2 regions of the Acidovorax sp. WCS2018Noco2-16 genome follow, and region 1 is predicted to be linked to the other one. Evidence: predicted binding sites of a transcription regulator. Region 1 holds the regulator's gene; the other holds the start of a gene.
What was found. The regulator sigma-54, encoded in region 1, starts transcription at its own class of promoters, with help from an activator protein. The targets are predictions, from matches to a motif close to TGGCANGNAANCTGCTTT.
Positions count from the first base shown of each region.

Region 2: glnA (type I glutamate--ammonia ligase) is a predicted target of sigma-54. The motif match lies at 2,666-2,683, and genes of this name have one in related genera.

Region 1 is NZ_JAVTJJ010000002.1:818,878-823,061, reverse strand. It holds gene lptA (lipopolysaccharide transport periplasmic protein LptA) at 125-781, shown strand; gene lptB (LPS export ABC transporter ATP-binding protein) at 862-1,584, shown strand; gene RQI28_RS09160 (RNA polymerase factor sigma-54) at 1,584-3,170, shown strand; gene RQI28_RS09155 (TspO/MBR family protein) at 3,189-3,722, opposite strand; gene RQI28_RS09150 (methyl-accepting chemotaxis protein) at 3,912-4,184, opposite strand, start outside.
Region 2 is NZ_JAVTJJ010000001.1:1,179,153-1,183,336, forward strand. It holds gene glnL (nitrogen regulation protein NR(II)) at 1-346, opposite strand, end outside; gene RQI28_RS05350 (hypothetical protein) at 454-969, opposite strand; gene glnA (type I glutamate--ammonia ligase) at 1,207-2,622, opposite strand; gene RQI28_RS05360 (molybdopterin-binding protein) at 2,787-3,608, opposite strand; gene RQI28_RS05365 (EI24 domain-containing protein) at 3,605-4,184, opposite strand, start outside.

The DNA of each region.
Region 1 (4,184 bases):
TGCGCCTTACCGCCTCGTCTGGGCGCGTGCATGATGCGGGTTGGCCTTCGCGCCTTTCTTGCCGTCTGCCAGCGCCGCTAAGGCCCGCTGGTGGCCGGTACAATGTCTGCAAGATTCGTGCCCTATGAGAAACAGACTCCTCCCGCTGCTCCTGCTCTCTGCGCTGGCTTGTGCCTCGTGGGGCGCCCGTGCCGAAAAGGCCGACCGTAACAAGCCCATGAACATCGAGGCCGACGCACTGCGCCACGATGAACTTCAGCAGACCAGCGTCTTCACCGGCCGTGTCGTGCTGACCAAGGGCACCATGGTGCTGCGCGGCGCGCGGCTCGACGTGCGCCAAGACCCCGACGGCTTTCAGCACGGCGTGGTGACGGCCGAGCCCGGCAAGCGCGCCTTCTTCCGCCAAAAGCGCGACACCCTGCCCGGTGCGCCCGACGAATTCGTCGAAGGCGAAGGCGAGATCATCGAATACGACGGCCGTGCCGAGACCGTGAAGCTCACCCGCCGCGCAGAGCTGCGCCGCTACCGCGAAGCCACGCCGACCGACGAGATGTCCGGCGCCGTGATCTTCTACAACAGCGTGAGCGACGTGCTCACCGTGGACGGCCAGCGCACGGCACCCAATGGCACGCCGTCCGGCACACCCGGCGGCCGCGTGCGCGCGGTGCTGGCTCCCAAGGAGCCCGCCGCTGGCGCCGCCCGGCCCGCCGCACCCGCTGCCACGCCGGCGCCCACCCTGCGGCCCAGCACCGACCTGAGCAACGGCGGCGCGAGCAAGTGAGCGAGTCCCTCTCCCCCACCGCCTCCGCCGCTGCTACTCCCGATGCGGCCCTCGTGCCCGGCGGCAGCCGCCTGGAGGCCATGCACCTGCAAAAGTCCTACGGCAGCCGCAAGGTCGTCAAGGACGTGTCGCTCACCGTGCAAAAGGGCGAAGTCGTCGGACTGCTGGGCCCCAACGGCGCCGGCAAGACCACGTCGTTCTACATGATCGTCGGGCTGGTGCGCAGCGACGGCGGCGACATCCGCATCGACGGCCAGTCGGTCGCCAACATGCCCATTCACCGCCGCTCGCGGCTGGGCCTGTCGTATCTGCCGCAGGAGGCGTCCATCTTCCGCAAGCTGAACGTGGAAGAGAACGTGCGCGCCGTGCTGGAGCTGCAAACCGGCGAAGACGGCAAGCCGCTGCCGCGCGCCGAAGTCGAAGAGCGCCTGACCGCGCTGCTGCAGGAACTGCGCGTGGAGCACCTGCGCGCATCGCCCGCGCTGGCGCTCTCCGGTGGCGAGCGCCGCCGGGTGGAAATCGCCCGCGCCCTGGCCACGCAGCCGCGCTTCATCCTGCTCGATGAACCCTTCGCCGGCATCGACCCCATCGCCGTCATCGAGATCCAGCGGATCATCGGCTTCCTCAAAGAGCGCGGCATCGGCGTGCTCATCACCGACCACAACGTGCGCGAGACGCTGGGCATCTGCGACCACGCCTTCATCATCAGCGACGGCAACGTGCTGGCGCAGGGCACGCCTTCCGACATCGTGGACAACGCCGAGGTGCGCCGCGTGTACCTGGGCGAGCACTTTCGGATGTGATGAAGCCCGGCCTTTCACTGCGCGTCTCGCAACACCTCGCGCTCACGCCCCAACTGCAGCAATCGATCCGGCTGCTGCAGCTGTCCACGCTGGAGCTGTCGCAGGAAGTCGAGCAGATGCTCGACGAGAACCCGTTTCTCGACCGCACGCTCGAAGACGCGCCGCGCGAGGAATTCGGCCTTCAGCAGGCCGACACCCCCGTGGCGGACGATGACCGCCAGTCCGACGATGCTCTCTATAACGTAGCACCCAGCGCAGCATCCACCAGCGCTGAAGGCCCAAACGACGCTGAAACGCCGGCCAGCACCGAGGCCACCGCCGCCGAAGCGCCCGACTGGGAAGGCGACGGCACCGTGGACTTTTCGCCTGACGACAGCGAGTGGGGCGGCGACGCGCCCGCCCGCAATCGGTCGGGCGACAGCGATGGCGATGCCGACGCGACCGAGCTGGCGCGCAGCAACCTGTCGCTCACCGACTTTCTGCACCGGCAGGCGCTTTCGCTGCGGCTGTCGGAGGTGGACACCGCCGCGCTGCGCTTTCTCATCGAATCGCTGAATGACGACGGCTACCTGGAAGACTCGCTCGAATCGCTGGCCGTGAGCCTGGCCGGCCCGGAAGACACCGAGCAGATCGAAGAACTGGTGCACCGTTTCACCGTGGCCATGCGCCTGTTGCAAAGCCTGGAGCCCACGGGCGTGGGCGCGCGGGGCCTGGCCGAATGCCTGACGCTGCAGCTGCGTGCGCTGGCCGCCGACAAAGAGGGCGATGCCGAGGTACTGCAGACCGCGCTGCGCATCTGCAAGCAGCCGCTGGAGATGCTGGCCAAGCGCGACGTGCGGCGGCTGACCCAGAGCTGCGGTGGCGGCAACGAGGAGCGCACCCGCCTGGCGATGGCGCTCATCGCGCGGCTCGAGCCCCGCCCCGGCCGGCGCTTTGCCGACGTGGAGCGCAACATCATCGTGCCCGACGTCATCGTCAAGAAGACCGGGCGCGGCTCGCAGCAGAACTTCAACGTGCAGCTCAACCCCGACGTGATGCCGCGCCTGCGCGTGCACGACGTCTATGCCGGCGCGCTGCGTGGCAACCGGGGCGGCGAAGGCCACCAGGCGCTGCAGCAGCGGCTGCAGGAAGCACGCTGGTTCATCAAGAACATCCAGCAGCGCTTCGACACCATCCTGCGCGTGTCGCGCGCCATCGTGGACCGGCAGCGCAACTTCTTCGTGCACGGAGAGCTCGCCATGCGCCCGCTGGTGCTGCGCGACATCGCCGACGAGTTGGGCCTGCACGAATCCACCATCAGCCGCGTGACGACGGCGAAATACATGTCCACGCCGCAAGGCACCTACGAGCTGAAGTATTTCTTCGGCTCTGGGCTGGGCACCGAGACGGGCGGCAACGCGTCCAGCACGGCGGTGCGCGCGCTCATCAAGCAGTTCGTGTCGGCCGAGAACCTGGCCAAGCCCCTGTCGGACAGCCAGATCGCCGCCATGCTGAAAGAGCAGGGCATCGAATGCGCGCGCCGTACGGTGGCCAAGTACCGCGAGGCGCTCAAGATCGCGCCGGCCAATCTGCGCAAGGCGCTTTGACGCGGCCGCTGCGGGTCGTCAGCCCAGCAGCTGCGGGTTCATGCGCCAGAGCGTGAAGTTCAGCGCCCCGGCGAACGTGATCCACGCCAGGTAAGGCACCAGCAGCGCGCCCGCCAGCGGCCGCAGCCGCCAGAACGCCACCAGCGTGGCGGCCACGGTGATCCACAGGGCGGCGATGTCCGCCAGCGCCCAGGCACCCAGGTGCCACTGAAAGAACAGCCAGCTCCACAGCGCGTTCAGCACCAGCTGCACGCAAAACAGCACCAGCGCCCGCTGCCGCAGCGCGCCGGCCGGCTGGCGCCAGACCAGCCATGCGGCCACGCCCATCATCGCGAAGAGCGCCGTCCACACCGGGCCGAACACCGAAGGCGGCGGCGCCCAGCCGGGCTGCGCCAACTGGCCGTAGAACTGCGGCGCCTGTACCGACGCGACGCTGCCGATAGCGGCGGTGAGAAACGCCAGTGCCAGCCAGCCGGCCAGGGCCAGCCAGGTGCGCGCAGGGGAGCGGTGCAGCGGCCCGCCAGGTGCCGCAGAGGTGTAGTGCGATGTCATCGCCCGATCATCGCCGACGCATGGCCACCCCCCGGAGGCCAGGCGCGGCCGCATTTGTCAGACGGCGCGCCGTGTCGGTCGTACACGGCTTGCCTGAATGAGGCGATGCTATTATTTTAATAGCTATTAACGCTTACGGAATAAGCGCTAGAGGCCAAAAAGACCTCAAACTTCAACAGGGCGCCAAGCTCAAAGGCCGGGCAATGCACGCTGCCCGCCAGGTGAGCCCAAGGCATGCGTCGTAGCACCCAGGCCCGCTGCGTGCCCCGCTGCTTCCAGCTTGAAGCCCGCCACCACGTCGGCCAGCTGCGCCGCCTGCTGCTGCAGCGATTGCGCGGCGGCGGTGGCTTCTTCGACCAGTGCCGCGTTCTGCTGCGTGGCCTGGTCCATCTGGCTCACCGCGCTGCCGATCTCGGCGATGCCGGTGCTCTGCTCCTGGCTGGCGTTGCTGATCTCGGCCAC
Region 2 (4,184 bases), on a different contig from region 1:
CCTGCTCGCGCAGGCGCTCCTCGCGGTCCTGGCGGGCCTGGGCTTCCAGCGGCCAGAGCTCGATCAGCACTTCGCCGCTGTGTTCGGCGACGGCGACGCTCACATGCACGGGCAACGGGTCCTGCGGCGGCCGGCGCAGGCCTGCTTCAAAGCGCAGGTCGTGCTCGCGTGCTCCCGCCAGCGCGGTCTGCAGCAAGGCCGGGTCGGTGAAGAATGTGCTGAAGTCGGCCCCTTCCAGGGTGCGGCGCGACAGGCCAAGACAGGTTTCCAGCGCAGCATTAGCAAACACCACGGCGCCGTCGGAGCGCAGCACGGCCACCAAGGTGGAAAGCAGATCCAGCGCCAAATAGCGCGAGGTGTCGGTCTTGGGCAGACGATTCCCTTTCTCTCGATCGCATCCGGCAGGGCGGCGGTAGCGCCGCCCGTCCTGTCCGGGCGATCAGTAATGAACGATCAGTTGGCGGCCGGCAGGCGGGCCAGTTCGCGCTTGATGCCAGCGACGTCGCTGTCCGCGCGGGCCAAGCTGGCCTTGAGGGCTGTCAGCCGGTCTTGGTAGACCTGCGTGTTGCGCAGCTCCAGCGCAGATTTTTCTGGCATACCGTTGTTGTATTCACGAACCAGCTCGGCTTGGCGGCTCTCGGCCTTGCGCAACTCAGATTCGAGAATGGCGCGAGCGTCGGAATCGCGAGCTCGCTGATCGGAAGCACCCACCCGCGGCGTATTCACAGGCGCTGCGGCAGAGCCGCTAGATGCGGTACTGCCACCGCCGCCGCCTGACGACGGCGCGGCAGCTGGCCGGCTGCTTTGCAGCACCGTCACGTTACCGCCCTCCACCACCTTGCAGCCCCGCTCTTTGGCCTGGGTAGCGTTGTTGGTGTATTCGTTGCCGCAACGGTAGATGCGGTCTTGCGACCAGGCGGCGGGCAGGCACGCGCACACGGTCAACAGCGCGATGAATGTCTTTTTCATTGGGTTCCTCACGTGGCATGCAAAGGCGCATGCGGGGCTGCGAGGGAGTATCCCCCAATCGCCCGCCGGCGCCAATTTCCCTCCCGGCCAACGCGATCCTTCAGCGAGAGGTTGACGCTCAGGCCCGCACGGGCTGCACAAGTTCCGGCTCGCCAACAAAAAAGGCGGCTTGCGCCGCCTTCTGCTTTGGAGAATCGCAGACGCCGTTGGACCGCCTGCGAGTTCCGGATCGCTGAATTACAGCGAGTAGTACATGTCGTATTCGACAGGGTGAGGTGCCATGCGGAAACGCGTGACTTCGCCCATCTTCAAATCGATGTAGGCATCAAGCATGGAATCCGAGAACACGCCGCCCTTGGTGAGGAAGCCGCGGTCCTTGTCCAGATATTCCAGCGCCTGGTCCAGGCTGTGGCACACGGTCGGCACCAGCTTGTCTTCTTCTGGCGGCAGGTGGTACAGGTCCTTCGTGGCGGCTTCGCCGGGATGGATCTTGTTTTCCACGCCGTCCAGACCGGCCATCATCAGTGCGGAGAAGCACAGGTAAGGGTTGGCCGATGGATCGGGGAAACGCGCTTCGATGCGTCGGCCCTTGGGGTTGGCCACGTAAGGAATACGGATCGAGGCCGAGCGGTTGCGGGCCGAGTAGGCCAGCTTCACCGGAGCTTCGAAGCCGGGCACCAGGCGCTTGTACGAGTTCGTGCCAGGATTGGTGATCGCGTTCAGGGCACGTGCGTGCTTGATGATGCCGCCGATGTAGTACAGCGCGAAGTCGCTCAGGCCGGCGTAGCCGTCGCCTGCAAACAGGTTCTTGCCGTCCTTCCAGATGGACTGGTGCACGTGCATGCCGGAGCCGTTGTCGCCAGCGTAGGGCTTGGGCATGAAGGTGGCAGTCTTGCCGTAAGCATTGGCCACGTTCCAGACCACGTACTTCAGAACCTGCGTCCAGTCGGCGCGCTCGACGAGCGTGCTGAACTTGGTGCCGATTTCGTTCTGGCCAGCGCCCGCCACTTCATGGTGGAACACTTCGACCGGGATGCCCAGCGATTCGAGGATCAGGGACATTTCAGCGCGCATGTCTTGCGTGCTGTCGACGGGAGGCACTGGGAAGTAGCCGCCCTTGACGGTGGGACGGTGGCCGCGGTTGCCGCCGTCGAGCTTGGCGCCCGAGTTCCAGGGGGCTTCGTACTCTTCGATCTCGAACATGACCTTGCCGGGTTCGTTGGACCAACGCACGCCGTCGAAGATGAAGAATTCGGGTTCTGGGCCGAAGAAAGCGGTATCGCCCAGGCCGGAGGCCTTGAGGTACGCTTCAGCGCGCTTGGCGATGGAGCGTGGGTCGCGGTCATAGGCCTTGCCGTCGCCAGGTTCGATCACGTCACACTGCAGGAACAGCGTGGTTTCTTCAAAGAACGGATCGATATTGGCGGTGTTCGGGTCGGGCATGAGCTGCATGTCCGAAGCTTCGATGCCCTTCCAGCCCGCGACTGACGAGCCGTCGAACGCATGGCCCGAGATGAACTTGTCTTCGTCGAAGTGGGACACTGGCACGGTCACGTGCTGTTCCTTGCCACGGGTGTCGGTGAAGCGGAAGTCCACGAACTTGACTTCGTTTTCCTTCACGATCTTCATCACGTCTGCAACGGTCTTGGCCATCAGGATCTCCAGGATTTAAGCGCTTGTTAAAAACGTCGAAATAAAAGCAGGTTGCGTGCCAACGGCAGACTCCCATGCACTAAGGCGGAGCATGGCGGCGTCAAGCCACCCACTCCACACATATAGAGCCCAAAATGGTGCACCCCTCGCAATGCGCTCTCGCATTACGTGTTGCGCACCACCTCGGGGCCCAAATTCGCACCAATATGGTGCAATTCGATTTGCAAGGCTGTCCAGGCACTGGGCACCAAGGCGACGGGGCCTTTCACCCCTAGTTCGATATGGCGTCCGTGCACCGGATGGTCCACGCTAGGCAGGCTGAATACGCGGATCGGCGCATGGTCTCGCTCGATGCGCTCCATCAGCGGAGTAAGTGCCGCTTCCATCGAACCGTAGACGATCACGGAATGCTCGGTCTGTGGCTGGCGGTTGAACCACTGGCTGCAATGCTGGTCCAGCACCCACTCAATCATCGGCCATGCCATGACGGGAAAACCGGGCACGAAGTGCACCTGCGCTCCACCGGGACCGTCGCAAGAGAAACCAGGAATCTTGTTATAGGGGTTGGGGATGATGTCGGCGCCTTCGGGAAAGACGCCCATGTTCAGGCGGTGGATATTGTCAGGCCGCTCGGGCTCGTAGACTAAGCCCTGCTCCAAGGCGACATCCTGCATTCGCTCGCGGATGAGCGCCTCCGCTTGCGGATGCAGCAACAGGGATACCGCGAGCGCGCGGGCGGCGCACTGGCGAGTGTGGTCGTCCGGCGTGGCGCCGATGCCGCCGCAAGAGAACACCACGTCGGCGGAGGCGAAGGCGCGTTGCAAGGTCGCCGTGATACGCACGGGGTCGTCACCCACATAGTCCGCGTAGGCCAGCGTCAGACCGCGGGCGGCCAGCAGTTCGATGACTTTGGGCAGGTGTTTGTCGGCACGTTTGCCTGACAGGATTTCATCGCCCACGATGATGAGGCCGAAGGAAGGGATCATGGTGCGCTCGATGGAGAAGAGGAAGCCGGCGGCAAGGGCTTGGCTACAGGCGCGTCAACCACCGTCATGGCAGCGGCCGGTGTGGCCATCGCTGATTCACCGCGTTCGCTGCGCAGCCTATCTAGCGCCGCCAGTGCATAGTGGGTGAACCATAGCGAAGAGAAAGCAAATACCAGCGTGTAGATCCAGATCGCGATGGGTACCAGCACGACGAACGCGGCTGCAAAGACTACGCCGGACGCCCACACGATGCCTGGCGCGGCACCCAGGTAGCCACACAGCACACCCATACCCAGCAAATGAACGCGGTGCCGCTTCACCAACGTGATACGCTCTTCCTTGCTGGCGTGGTCCGCCAGCGCGTCAAAGGTCATCACACGGTAGGTCAGCCAACCCCAGATCAGAGGGGGCAGCACCAGCACCAAGGGCGGCACCAGCCACAGGGGCACCGAGATCATCAAGGCGAGCAGCGCCGCCATGGTGGAGCCCAGCGACCAAGCCAGACTGGCTACGAAAGAGCCGCCATGCTTGCGATCCAACGCAGGAAAGCGACTCTCGGCCACTAGTCGCACCAAG